DNA from 2 places in the Methylovirgula ligni genome. Region 1 is predicted to be linked to the other one. Evidence: predicted binding sites of a transcription regulator. Region 1 holds the regulator's gene; the other holds the start of a gene.
The links. Region 1 encodes PhoB, which activates phosphate uptake and scavenging genes when phosphate is short. Its sites were predicted from a motif close to TGTCATNNANCTGTCAT; they were not measured.
Positions count from the first base shown of each region.

Region 2: a site for PhoB is predicted at 3,417-3,433, ahead of CWB41_RS10455 (RNA degradosome polyphosphate kinase). Genes of this name have one in related genera too.

Region 1 is NZ_CP025086.1:1,316,315-1,322,724, reverse strand. It holds gene CWB41_RS06445 (aspartate aminotransferase family protein) at 1-1,003, opposite strand, end outside; gene CWB41_RS06440 (GcrA family cell cycle regulator) at 1,489-1,998, shown strand; gene phoB (phosphate regulon transcriptional regulator PhoB) at 2,088-2,882, opposite strand; gene phoU (phosphate signaling complex protein PhoU) at 2,890-3,603, opposite strand; gene pstB (phosphate ABC transporter ATP-binding protein PstB) at 3,630-4,427, opposite strand; gene pstA (phosphate ABC transporter permease PstA) at 4,424-5,263, opposite strand; gene pstC (phosphate ABC transporter permease subunit PstC) at 5,266-6,258, opposite strand; gene pstS (phosphate ABC transporter substrate-binding protein PstS) at 6,375-6,410, opposite strand, start outside.
Region 2 is NZ_CP025086.1:2,166,459-2,172,868, reverse strand. It holds gene ppx (exopolyphosphatase) at 1-1,089, opposite strand, end outside; gene CWB41_RS10455 (RNA degradosome polyphosphate kinase) at 1,098-3,257, opposite strand; gene CWB41_RS10450 (hypothetical protein) at 3,554-3,775, opposite strand; gene CWB41_RS10445 (nitroreductase family protein) at 3,800-4,399, opposite strand; gene yidD (membrane protein insertion efficiency factor YidD) at 4,524-4,865, opposite strand; gene CWB41_RS10435 (iron-sulfur cluster assembly scaffold protein) at 4,855-5,307, opposite strand; gene folE (GTP cyclohydrolase I FolE) at 5,511-6,146, shown strand; gene hisI (phosphoribosyl-AMP cyclohydrolase) at 6,157-6,410, shown strand, end outside.

The DNA.
Region 1 (6,410 bases):
CCCGCAGGCCATACATGAGACCCGTGCCGCGCACTTCCTCGATCACATCGGGATAGCGCCGCTGCAATTCGGCGAGGCCCTGGCCGAGGGAGGCGCCGATTTTCACCACATGAGCGAGGAAGCCTTCGCCAAGCACGACATCGAGCAGCGCATTGCCGACCGCTGTCGCCAGCGGATTGCCGCCATAGGTCGTGCCATGCGTGCCCGGCGTCATGCAGGCGCCGACCTTACGCGTCGTCAGGAAAGCCCCGAGTGGGAAACCGCCGCCGATGCCCTTGGCGAGGCCCATAATGTCCGGCGTGATGCGCGAATGCTGGTAAGCGAACAGCTTGCCGGTGCGGCCCATGCCGCTCTGCACTTCGTCGAAGATCAGCAGCAGCCCATGCGCGTCGCAAAGAGCCCGCAAGGCTTCGAGGAAGTCCGGCGTCGCGACACGGATGCCGCCCTCGCCCTGCACCGGCTCGATCAGGATGGCCGCCGTCTCACGCGTTATCGCCGTCTTGACGGCGGCAAGATCGCCAAACGGAACGGAATCGAAGCCCTCGAGCGGCGGCCCGAAGCCTTCGAGATATTTGGGATTGCCGCCCGCCGCAACGGACGCGAGCGTCCGCCCGTGGAAGGCGCCCTGGAAGGTGACGATCCTGTAGCGCTCGGGATGGCCGCTGACGAATTGGTAGCGGCGCGCGGTCTTGATCGCGCCTTCCATCGCCTCGGTGCCGGAATTAGTGAAGAAGACCAGATCGGCGAAGCTCTCCGCGACGAGGCGCGCCCCAAGCTTTTCAGCCTGCGGAATCTCGAAAAGGTTGGAAACGTGCCAGAGCTTCTCGCCCTGCTCCTTCAGCGCCTTGACGAGATGGGGATGGCAATGGCCGACGGAGACGACGGCAATGCCGGCGCCGAAATCGAGATATTTGTCGCCATTCGTCGCGTAGAGCCAGGCGCCTTCACCCCGCTCGAAGGCAAGGTTGAAACGCGCATAGGTAGGGAGAAGCGACGACGTCACGGCTAAAGCTCCAGCGATTTTACGGCGGCGGCTGTCCTGTCGCTCCGCGGCACCGCACTCGATCGGGCGATCCACCAAAGAAAAGTGCCGCCCCGGAGGAGCGGCAACAGGAAAAAACCATTTTAAGGGGCTCGACGCCGCCGGTCAAATTTTTGCCGCCCGGCGGCCTAGTCCCCCGAGGGTATCGGGCCGATTCATAGTCCCCCGAGTCACAATGACGCGGGTGCGGTCCCGGCGATGTGGATTGTTGAAAACGCCCTTGGGAAGGTCATTGCGACTCTTGCGCGGGATTCAACGCCTAGTGTAGCCTCTCAGGCGTCGACTACGACATCTCGTGCGGCGGGCCATCATAATGCGTAACCTTTTGTACGACGCCGGTTTTCCGGCGCTGCGGCGATTCCGGATTCTGCCTGCTGTACCGCGTTTGTCGGGTCTCGTTAGCCGCGTACAGGCTAATTTTTCCGATCCAAATCGAGGAGGACTGAATGTCCTGGACCGATGAACGGGTGGAGCTTCTGCGCAAACTCTGGCTGGAAGGGCTCAGCGCCAGCCAAATCGCTCGTGAACTTGCCAATGGCATTAGCCGCAACGCGGTGATCGGCAAGGTTCACCGGCTCGGAATGTCCGGGCGCGTCAAGACGGCGGTTCCGGCCATCGCCCGGGCTCGGCCGAAAGTCGCGCGACCGGCGGCGCATCAGCGCTCAAGCATGCCCCTTGTGCGCGGCAATACCGCCCTCGCCATGCGACCCCAACCAAACACGGCCATCCAGCCGGCACCCCAGGAAGATGTTGTGATCCCGATGTCCGAAATGGTCACGATCATGGATTTGAAGGAATCTATGTGCCGCTGGCCGATGGGCGACCCCGCCACGGGCGAATTCCGGTTCTGCGGCGCCAAGAAGGGCGCCAGCCAGAGCGGCCCCTATTGCAGCTATCACAGCCGCATCGCCTATCAGCCCGTGCAGGACCGCCGCCGGCGCGTCCAGTCGGCCTAACTCATCATTGCGAGGCGCGTCAGCGACAAAGCAATCCAGAAAACGACGATAGTTCTGGATTGCTTCGCTTTGGTCGCAATGAGACGGGATCAGTCGTTCTTGCCGAACGTCTCGTCGAAGGAATAGCCCGCGCCGCGGATCGTGCGGATGGGGTCCCGTTCCCCGCCTTGCGACAGCGCCTTGCGCAAGCGCCCGACATGAACATCAACGGTGCGCTCGTCGATCTCCGCCGAGAAGCCCCAGATCGAGTCGAGCAATTGCGCGCGCGAAAAGACGCGGCCAGGCTTGCCCATGAGATATTCGAGCAGCCGGAACTCGGTCGGCCCGAGATGGACATTGCGATCGCCGCGGCTGACCCGCCAATTTTCGCGGTCGAGCGCAAGATCACCAGCCGTGAGCAGCGCCGCGACACGATCCGGCCGCGCCCGCCGCAGCAGCGCCCGCACCCGCGCCATCAATTCCGGCACCGAGAAGGGCTTGACGATATAATCGTCGGCGCCGATCGAGAGCCCGCGCACCCGCTCGCTTTCGTCACCGCGCGCCGTCAGCATGATGACGGGCAGGCTGCGCGTCGCATCGCGCGCGCGCATACGCCGACAGATTTCAAGGCCCGAAACACCCGGCAGCATCCAGTCAAGGATGACGAGGTCCGGCGGCGATTCGACAAGCCGCAATTCCGCCTCGTCGCCGCGCTCGACGCGCTCGACAATGAAGCCTTCCGCCTCAAGATTGTAACTGAGCAGCAGGCTCAGCGCGGCTTCGTCCTCGACGACGAGGATGCGCGGCGGTGCGACGGCGGCGGAATTCGGCCGTGGCGACACACCGCGCGGCTCGGAGGCGGCGGCGGGGCGCGGGTCGGGAACAGAGATGATCTGATTGTTCATCTATGGCTCACTTGGGCAGGGGCAGATAATCGGCCGCCGGCGACGGCCCTTTTGGCCGGTCCATCGGCAAGGTCTCGCCAGTGACGAGATAGACGACCGTTTCTGCGATGTTGGTGGAATGATCGCCAATCCGCTCGATATTTTTCGAGCAGAACAAAAGATGCGCACAGAACGAAATGTTACGCGGGTCTTCCATCATGAAGGTCAAAAGATCGCGGAAGACCGAATCTTCCAGCGCGTCGAGCTCCACGTCATGCGTCCAGACCATGCGTGCGCGCTCGACATCGCGCAGCGCATAGGCATCGAGCGCGTCCTTCAGCAGCATCGCCGCCGCCTCGTGCATCGATTTGAGTCCGACGACGGCGCGCGGCAGCCGTGTTTCGCCGGAAAGCTTCAACGCCCGCTTGGCGATGTTCTTGGCGAGATCGCCGACACGCTCGAGATCGCCGGAGATGCGGATCGCAGCGATGATCTCGCGCAGATCCGCCGCAAGCGGCTGGCGCTTGGCGATGGTCAGGATCGCCTGCTCCTCGACATCGCGTTGCAGAATATCGAGACGCTGATCCATGGCGACGGTGGTCCGTGCCAGACTGGTATCGAGAGTCGCGAGAGCGTCCATTGCATTGCTGAGCATCTGCTCGGCAATGCCGCCCATCTCCGCAATTTTGCGGCCGAGAGCCTCAAGCTCGTTGTCGTAAGCTTTGACGGTATGGTCGGTCATGGCATCTGGTCCTGGAATCGCTGGCCTCAGCCGAAACGGCCGGTGACGTAGTTCTGGGTCCGCTGGTTTTCGGGCGCCGTAAAGATCTGCGTGGTGGTTCCGAACTCGACCAGTTCGCCGAGGTACATGAACGCGGTATATTCCGAGACGCGCACCGCCTGCTGCATGTTATGCGTGACGATGGCGATCGTATACTTGTCCTTCAGCTCATCGATCAGTTCTTCCACTTTCGCGGTGGATATGGGATCGAGCGCCGAGCACGGCTCGTCGAACAGGATGACCTCGGGGTGGATGGCGATGGTGCGGGCAATGCAGAGCCGCTGCTGCTGGCCACCCGAGAGTGACAGGCCGCTCGCATTGAGCTTGTCCTTGACCTCGTCCCACAGTGCCGCGCCGCGCAACGCCGTCTCGACCCGCGCGTCGAGATCGGCCCGCGAAAGCTTTTCATAGAGCCGCACGCCGAAGGCGATGTTTTCATAGATCGTCATCGGAAACGGCGTCGGTTTCTGGAACACCATGCCGACACGCGCGCGCAGCAGATTGAGATCCTGCCCCGGCTTGAGAATATTCTCGCCGTCGAGCATGACCTCGCCCTCGGCGCGCTGGCCGGGATAGAGATCGTACATCCGGTTCATCACACGCAGCAGCGTCGATTTCCCGCAGCCGGAGGGCCCGATCAGCGCCGTCACCTTGTTGGTGTAGAGCGGGATGTTGACGTCCTTCACCGCATGATTCTGGCCGTAATAGAATTGCAGGTTGCGGACCGAGATCTTCGTCGGAAGCTCGTTTGTGGCCGGCACTGTCGTCGTCGCTACCGCGGTCATCGGCTGGGTCCTTGAGAGCTGAGGGTCCGCGCCAGAATCGATAGGCCAAGCACGGCAAGGGTGATGAGCAGCGCGCCCGTCCAGGCCAACCCCTGCCAGGCCTTGTAGGGGCTCATCGCGAACTGGAAGATGATGGCCGGCAGGCTCGCCATCGGCGCGTTGAGATCGGTCGAATAGAACTGGTTGTTGAGCGCGGTGAAGAGCAGCGGCGCCGTCTCGCCGCTGACGCGCGCGATGGCCAGCAGAACGCCGGTGATCAATCCGGCGCGCGCCGCCTTGTAGGCGATCTTCGCGACCACGGTTGCACGCGGCAAGCCGAGCGCGCTCGCCGCCTCGCGCAGGGCGCCGGGGACGAGCAGCAGCATGTTTTCGGTGGTGCGCACGACGATTGGAATGACAATCACGGCGAGCGCCGCGGCGCCGGCGATGCCGGAGAAATGGCCCATGCGCGTCACCATGACCTGATAGATGAACAGGCCGATGACGATCGACGGCGCGCTGAGCAAGATGTCGTTGATGAAACGCACCACCTGGGTGAGCTTCGTGTTGCGTCCGTATTCCGCCATGTAAGTGCCGGCGAGCATGCCGAGCGGCGTGCCAATCGCCACGCCGAGGATCGTGATGATGAGGCTGCCGACAATGGCGTTCAGCAGGCCGCCGGCGCTGTCGGGCGGCGGCGTGTTCTGCGTGAAGACGGCAACCGACAGTCCGGAAAAGCCGTTCCACAGCAGCGTGATGAGGATGAGCACCAGGAAGAACAGGCCAAAGACCACGGAGGCGTAGCAGAGGCCGAGCCAGACTGCGTTGGCCCGTTTGCGGGAATCGTAAAGCGCCATGATTACCCCCCCTGCCTCTCGAGCCGCATCAGCATGAACCGCGAGATCGCCAGCACGATAAAGGTGATGACGAACAGGATCAGGCCGAGTTCGATGAGCGACGAGGTATAGAGATCGCCGACTGCCTCGGTGAATTCATTGGCGATCGCGGCGGAAATCGTCGTTCCCGGCGCAAGCAACGAAGTGGGAATAACGTCAGCATTGCCGATGACGAAGGTGACCGCCATGGTCTCGCCGAGCGCGCGGCCCAGGCCAAGCATTACCCCGCCCAGCACGCCGACGCGTGTATAGGGGATGACGATGTTCCGGATCACTTCCCAGGTGGTGTACCCCATGCCGTAGCCCGCCTCCTTGAGCAGCGGCGGCACCGTGTCGAAGACGTCGCGCGCAACCGCCGAGACGAAGGGCAAAACCATGATCGCGAGAATAAGGCCCGCCGTCAGCAGGCCGATGCCATAGGGCGGCCCGGCGAACAGCGTGCTGAGAACCGGGATGTTAGCGAAGGCCTTGATCAGCGCCGGCTGGATATATTGCTGGAGGAACGGGCCGAGGACGAACAGGCCCCAGATGCCATAGATGATCGAGGGAATGCCCGCGAGCAGCTCGATCGCCGTGCCGATCGGCCGGCGCAGCGCGTGCGGACAAAGCTCGGTGAGGAAGATCGCGACGCCGAGGCCGATCGGCACGGCGATGATCATGGCGATGAAGGAGGTGACCACCGTGCCATAGACCGCGGCCAAGGCGCCATAATGGTCGGTCGCCGGGTTCCAGACATTGCTGACGAGGAAGCCGAGGCCGAAGGCGCGGATCGCCGGCAGGGAGCCGTAGATCAGCGAAGCAATGACGCCGCCGAGGATCAACAGGACAGCGACGGCCGCTCCAAAGGTCAGCCAGTGAAATGTCGTGTCGCGGAACTTGAAGCCGCTTAACGCGCGCGCCCGCCGCGCGGCATCTTCGTAGGCCACCTGGCCGCCCTTTACCGCTATGTCCGCCAAACGCCGTCTCCGCCACTCAAGAGGATTGCCGTAACCCGGTTATGCGCACGGCGATCCTTGTTTTGAGGATGCGGCGCCGCCGCCGCATCCGGATTTGTCGAGGATCGAAAGCTCGTTTAGTTCACCAGAGCCTTGCCATCCGCGCCCTTGAC
Region 2 (6,410 bases), 850 kb from region 1:
GTGACGGAGCCGTTTGTCCTCCGGGCTTTCCTCAAGCCGCAACGAATCCATGAAGCCGTCCGTCCAGTGCCGCAGATCCTCGGCATGACGCGGCGAGCGCGAATAGGCATCGTTGAACATCTGCGCGCTGAAGATGAGCGGATCGAGTCGCTGCTCGGCGCTCGACAATTGCTCATAGAGAAGCCCCTCGCGCACACCCGAGGCGGAAATGGTCACCTGCTTCGGCATTGCCTTGCGGATGATCTCGTCAAGGACGATGGCACCATAGGCGAGCAGCGGACGCCGGGCGGGCGTCACCGCCTCGACAGCGACCAGCGCCTCGGCATTGACGCGCTCGACAAGGCCGCCAAAGTCCGCAGCCTCCCGTGCGGGAATATTGTAGCCATGCATGATGCTCAGCAGATAATTGCGCTGGCGCATATGCAGCTTGGCGAGCGCGCGCCAGGTGCCGCCGACGGCATAAAGCGTGCGGCCGCGCAGGCGCGTCAGCAGCTTGGCCGCCTCCAGCTGTTCCTGCGCGATCTTTGCCGCATTGCGCAGCGACTGGTTGGACGCATCCATGAGCGAAAGGCCGCCGAGCGGCAGCGTGACGCCCTTGCCGATTTTGGTGCCCTTGATCTCGATGAGTTCGAGCGAACCGCCGCCGAGGTCGGCGACGATGCCGTCCGGCTCGTGAAAGCCGGAGATGACGCCCAAAGCCGAAAGCTCTGCTTCGCGGCGGCCGGAGAGCAAGCTGACCGGCGCGCCGACGGCAGCACTCGCCTCGGCGACGAAGGCAGGCCCGTTCGTGGCGTCGCGCGCGGCGGCGGTCGCGAAAGCATAGACCTGCTGCACATCCATGATCTTGATAAGCGTCCGGTAGCGCCGCAGGGCGGCGAGCGCCTTGGCCACGCTGGCGGGCGAAAGTTCGCCCGTCTTGGCAACACCGTTGCCCAGGCCGCACAGGGCCTTCTCGTTGAAGATCGGCGTCGGCGCCCGCGTCAGCCCATCATAGGCGACGAGGCGCACCGAATTCGAGCCGATATCGACAACGGCGACCGGCCCTTTCACCTCCGGGCGCAGCGGTGTCGGCGTAAATAATTTGGGCATCAACAGGTTCACCGGCCCTCCAACCGCTTCAGCAGAGTCTTCGGTGCCGATTCCTGCAACGACCGGCCACGGCCCGAAAGGCTCGGATTGGTCATGAAATAGGAATGCGCGTTGAAGGGCTCGTTCTTGCCCGCGTTGATGCGCGAACTGGAGCCGTCCGGCAACACCCGATAGCTCTGCTGGTTGTCGAGGAGATTGGCGATCATGATCTGATCGAGCACCTGACTGTGGCAGGTGGGATTGGTGATTGGCACCAGCGCCTCGACGCGGCGGTCGAGATTGCGCGGCATGAGATCGGCGGAGGAAATATAAACCGCCGCCTTGGCATGCGGCAGGCCGTGGCCGCAGCCGAAGGCGTAGACGCGCGCATGTTCGAGAAAGCGGCCGATGATCGACTTGACGCGAATGTTCTCGGACAGGCCCGGCACGCCCGGCCGCAGGCAGCAGATGCCACGGACGATGCAATCGATCTGCACACCCGCCTGGCTCGCCGCATAGAGCGCGTCGATGATCTCGGGATCGACGAGGGCGTTGCACTTGGCCCAGATCGCCGCCGGTTTGCCCGCGCGGGCGAGGTCGGCTTCCTTAGCGATATGGTCGAGCAGCCGCTTCTTCAAATTGATCGGCGAGATCGACATGCGCTCCAACTGCGCCGGTTCGGCATAGCCGGTGATGTAATTGAAGATACGCGAGACATCGCTGGCGATCGCGGGGTCGGCCGTGAAGAAGGAAATGTCCGTGTAAATCCGCGCCGTCACCGGATGATAATTGCCGGTGCCGAGATGGCAATACGTGACGAGCCCGGCGCCCTCGCGCCGCACGACCATCGAGAGCTTGGCATGCGTCTTGAGCGCAATGAAGCCGAAGACGACCTGCGCGCCCGCGCGCTCGAGATCGAGCGCCCAGCGGATATTGGCCTCCTCGTCAAAGCGCGCCTTCAATTCGACCAGCGCGGTGACGGATTTGCCGGCCTCCGCCGCTTCGATCAGGGCGCGGACGATCGGACTGTCCGCCGAGGTGCGATAGAGCGTTTGCTTGATCGCAACGACCGAGGGGTCCGCCGCCGCCTGCTTCAGGAATTGCACAACGACGTCGAAGGATTCGTAGGGGTGATGGACGACGAGGTCCTTCTGCTTGATGGCGACAAAGCAATCGCCGCCATTGTCGCGCACGCGTTCGGGAAACCGCGCGTTGTAAGGCTTGAACTTCAGGTCCGGCCGATCGACACCGATCAGCACCGAAAGGTCGTTCTGCGCCAGCATACCGTCGAGGACGAAAATCTCATCGCCCGCGACATCGAGCTCCTCAGAGACGAAATTGCGCAATTGCTCGGGCATATGCGCGTCGACTTCGAGCCGGATGACAGAGCCGCGGCGGCGGCGCTTCAAAGCGGACTGGAACAGGAGCACCAGATCCTCGGCCTCTTCCTCGATCTCGATATCGCTGTCGCGAATGACACGGAACACGCCGGACCCGCGCACAAGATAGCCGGGGAACAGCGACTGGGTGAACATGCTCACCAGTGTTTCGATCGCGATGAAACGCTGGGCGCTGCCGTCCGGCGGCAGTTGCACGAAGCGGTCCGCCTTGATCGGCAGACGGATCAGCGCCTTGAGATGGCGGTTTTCGCGCGGCTCGACGAGTTCCAGCGCGATCGTGAATCCGAGATTGGGAATGAACGGAAACGGATGCGCCGGATCGACCGCCAGCGGCGTCAGCAGCGGGAAGATGTGCTGCAGGAAATATTGCTCGAGCCAGGCAACATCCGTCGCGTCGACATCCTGCGCATCGAGCAGGATGACGGCATTCGTCTTCAGCTCCTTGCGCAATTCGCCCCAGCGGCGCTGCTGCTCGGCGGCGAGCAGGCCAACCCGCTCGCGGATTTTTACCAATTGCTCGGCTGGCGTCAGCCCATCCTCGGACGGCGTCGAGACACCGGCACGCACCTGGCCGCGCAGGCCCGCGACCCGGACCATGAAGAATTCATCGAGGTTGTTGGCCGAGATCGAGAGGAACCGCAATTGCTCCAGCAAGGGATGGTTGCGGTTGGAGGCCTCCTGCAAAACGCGGCGGTTGAATTCGAGCCACGACAATTCGCGGTTGATGAAGCGCTCGGGCGAATGGATGAGGTCCGGATGCGGGCCGGAGACCTTGGAGAGATCGTCCATGATCGGGATCGAGGCGGCTGGGGATGATTCCCCGGCAAGAGCCGGATCGACGGGCGGCGGAACTTCCACCGGCGGCTCGTTTTCGGCAGATCTCAGTTCATCGCCCTTGGACGGCACGGTATTCTCCTTTGCTTGGCCCGGCGACGCTGCCTCCCCCTGATGACGTTACCATGACTTCGGCACGGCTTTCGAGTTCGCGCCGAAATGGTTCACAAGTTTTCAAGGCCGCATAAGACCTTGTGAATCAATATATTTTCTGACAGAGCCCGGACGTTGAAGCAGCCCGGCCCACGCCGTCATTCGTCGCCGTGGGCGCGCTCGTCGATCGTAATCGTGTTGATATGGGTGAAATCGACCGAGACCGGCTGCTTCTCCCGCGCCGCCGCGAGCTGGAACGTCTTGATGACATGCTCCAGCCGGCGGAACGCCTCCTTATAGGCTTCGCTCTTCTCGGAAATGCCTAAGGGCGCCAAACAGAATTCGATGATTTCGCGCGGCCGGTTCAATTTGGTGGACATGGGATTCTCCTGGAATGGGACTGATTACGCCGAGGGGAAGCCCCCCTGAAACGTGAATTCGCTCTGCGGGTTGCGTCCGCTCGGGGCTTCGCGCTTGCGCTGGCTTTCCGTCAATACGCTTGGATCGCCCTGCCGCCCGATGGCGATGGCCGCCTCCGGCCGATAGTCCGCCGGCAGGTTTAGCACCGGCGTCGTGCGCTCGACATCAAAGCCGCCCATGGCATGAGCCGCCCATCCGCGCTGATGCGCCGCGAGTGCAAGATAAGCCCAGGCTGCGCCGCTATCGAACGAATGCGTGCGGGTCGTCACCGGCTTGTCGCTGCCGGGATAGAGCGCCGTCGTCTTCGACGCGAGAATGACGAGCGCGCCCGCATTCTTCGCCCAGGATTGATTGGCTTCGATCAGCAAACCGAGGAAGGTGTCGAACTCCGGCGTGCCGCGCAAGGCATAGAAAAAACGCCACGGCTGGAGATTGAACGAGGACGGCGCCCAGCGGGCGGCCTCGAACAGGCTGCGCAATTCCGATTCCGGAATTTTTTCGCCGGTGAAGGCGCGGGGCGACCACCGGGCCAGAAATTGCGGATCGACCGGATAGTCGGCAACGCGTGAATTGGTATTGCTCACGTTATTCCCTTTATCGAATTTCTGCCGGCTGACAGGCGCGGACACGGCCGCCTTTTAGCGGATTTGTTGCACCCGCGACAGGCGTTTGCGCTGCAATCCAGACACATAATTGGCCACACGCAAACTAGCGCCGCTTTTGCGACGGCGCACCCGCCGGTTCGCACTGGAAACGAGCCTCCACGAGAGCCCTGAGCCGCTTGCCTGGTGGCAGGATCGTTTCCGGCACCGGATCATAACCGGACGTGCCCCACGGGTGGCAACGGCAGAGACGCGCCGCTCCTAGTGCCCCGCCCGACCAGAGGCCGTGCCGGGCGATCGCCTCGTCCATATAGGCCGAGCACGTCGGTTCATGCCGGCAATAGCGGCCGATGAAGGCCGACAGACTCAATTGATAAGCCCGGATGAGCAAATGCGCCACGCGACGGGGCGCCAGACGCAACGTCTCTCCGGCAATCTCAGGCCGCATCGGAGGATGCCTTTTCGCGCGCCTCGATCTGTTCGAGGGCATCGACCGTCGCCTCGAAGGTCAGCAAGGTCGAGGCGTGCCGGGCCTTATAATCGCGCACCGGCTCCAGCACCGCGAACTCTGCCCATTTGCCGCTTGGCGGCGGCCCGTTTTCCTTCAGCATGGCTCGCATGGCATCGCGCAATTGCCGCAGCTCCGCGCCGCTGGCGCCGATGACATGCCGGGCCAGAAGCGAGGACGAAGCCTGGCCGAGGGCGCAGGCTTTCACGTCATGGGCGAAATCCGTAACCTCGCCTTTCTCCATCTTGAGATCGACGATCACGGTCGAGCCGCAGAGCTTGGAATGTGCGCGCGCCGTCGCATCCGGCGCGTCAAGGCGTCCCAGGCGCGGGATGTTGGCCGCCAGCTCAAGAATTTTCGTATTGTAGACGTCGTCGAGCATGTTCTGTCGTCGGCCGGGGCTAGATGACGGGCCGTCCCAAACACTATATAGGTATACCCGAAACCGGGGTGCTATAGAGGAAATCAGGCTCGACACCGAAGATTTGGCGACTTTCTGGCCACACAGCCTCAGGAATGCCGAATACGACCTTGTTTACCTGAGGTTCAACCCTAAGTCAGAAATTCTGCCATTGGAGGCACCACATGGATGACGTGGTTAAGTCCTTGTTCGAACGCCAGCCGCCGAAAATCATCACTCCTGCTCCGGACCGACCCACCCGCGAGGAAGCCGAGGCCGCGGTGCGGACGCTGCTGCTCTGGGCTGGCGATGACCCGGAGCGCGAAGGGCTGCGCGACACACCGACGCGGGTCGTCAAAGCCTACGAAGAATTATTCTCCGGCTACAAGAACGATGCGAATGATGTTCTCTCGCGCGTCTTCGAGGAAGTCCAGGGTTACGACGACCTGATCCTCGTCCGCGACATCCCCTTCTTTTCGCATTGCGAGCACCACATGGTGCCGTTCATCGGCAAGGCGCATATCGCCTATTACGTCGGTGAGGAAGGCGTCGTCGGTCTGTCGAAACTGGCGCGGCTCGTCGATATCTATGCCCGCCGTCTGCAGACGCAGGAGGCGCTCACGGCGCAGATCATCGGCGCCATCGACAAGCATCTGCGTCCGCGCGGCGCGGCGGTGATGCTCGAAGCCGAGCATCTCTGCATGTCCATGCGCGGCGTTCAGAAGCAGGGCGCCTCGACGATCACCAATCAGTTCACCGGCGTCTTCCGCGACGATCCGGCCGAACAGGTCCGCTTCCTGACGCTGGTTCGCGGCAGATAAGGCTTCCTCAATGTCAGGCCCCTTCCCGTCTCCGGGCGGCAAGGCCGAACTCGAAGAAGGCGGCGTGTTCACGCCGCGCTTCGACGCGGACGGCCTTATCGGCTGCATCACGCTCGACGCGGCGGACGGCGCGGTGCTGATGTTCGCGCATATGAACGCAGAAGCGCTGCGGCTGACGCTCGAAACCGGCATCGCCCATTATTGGTCGCGCTCGCGCCAGAGCCTCTGGCGCAAGGGCGACACCTCCGGCCAACAGCAGACGGT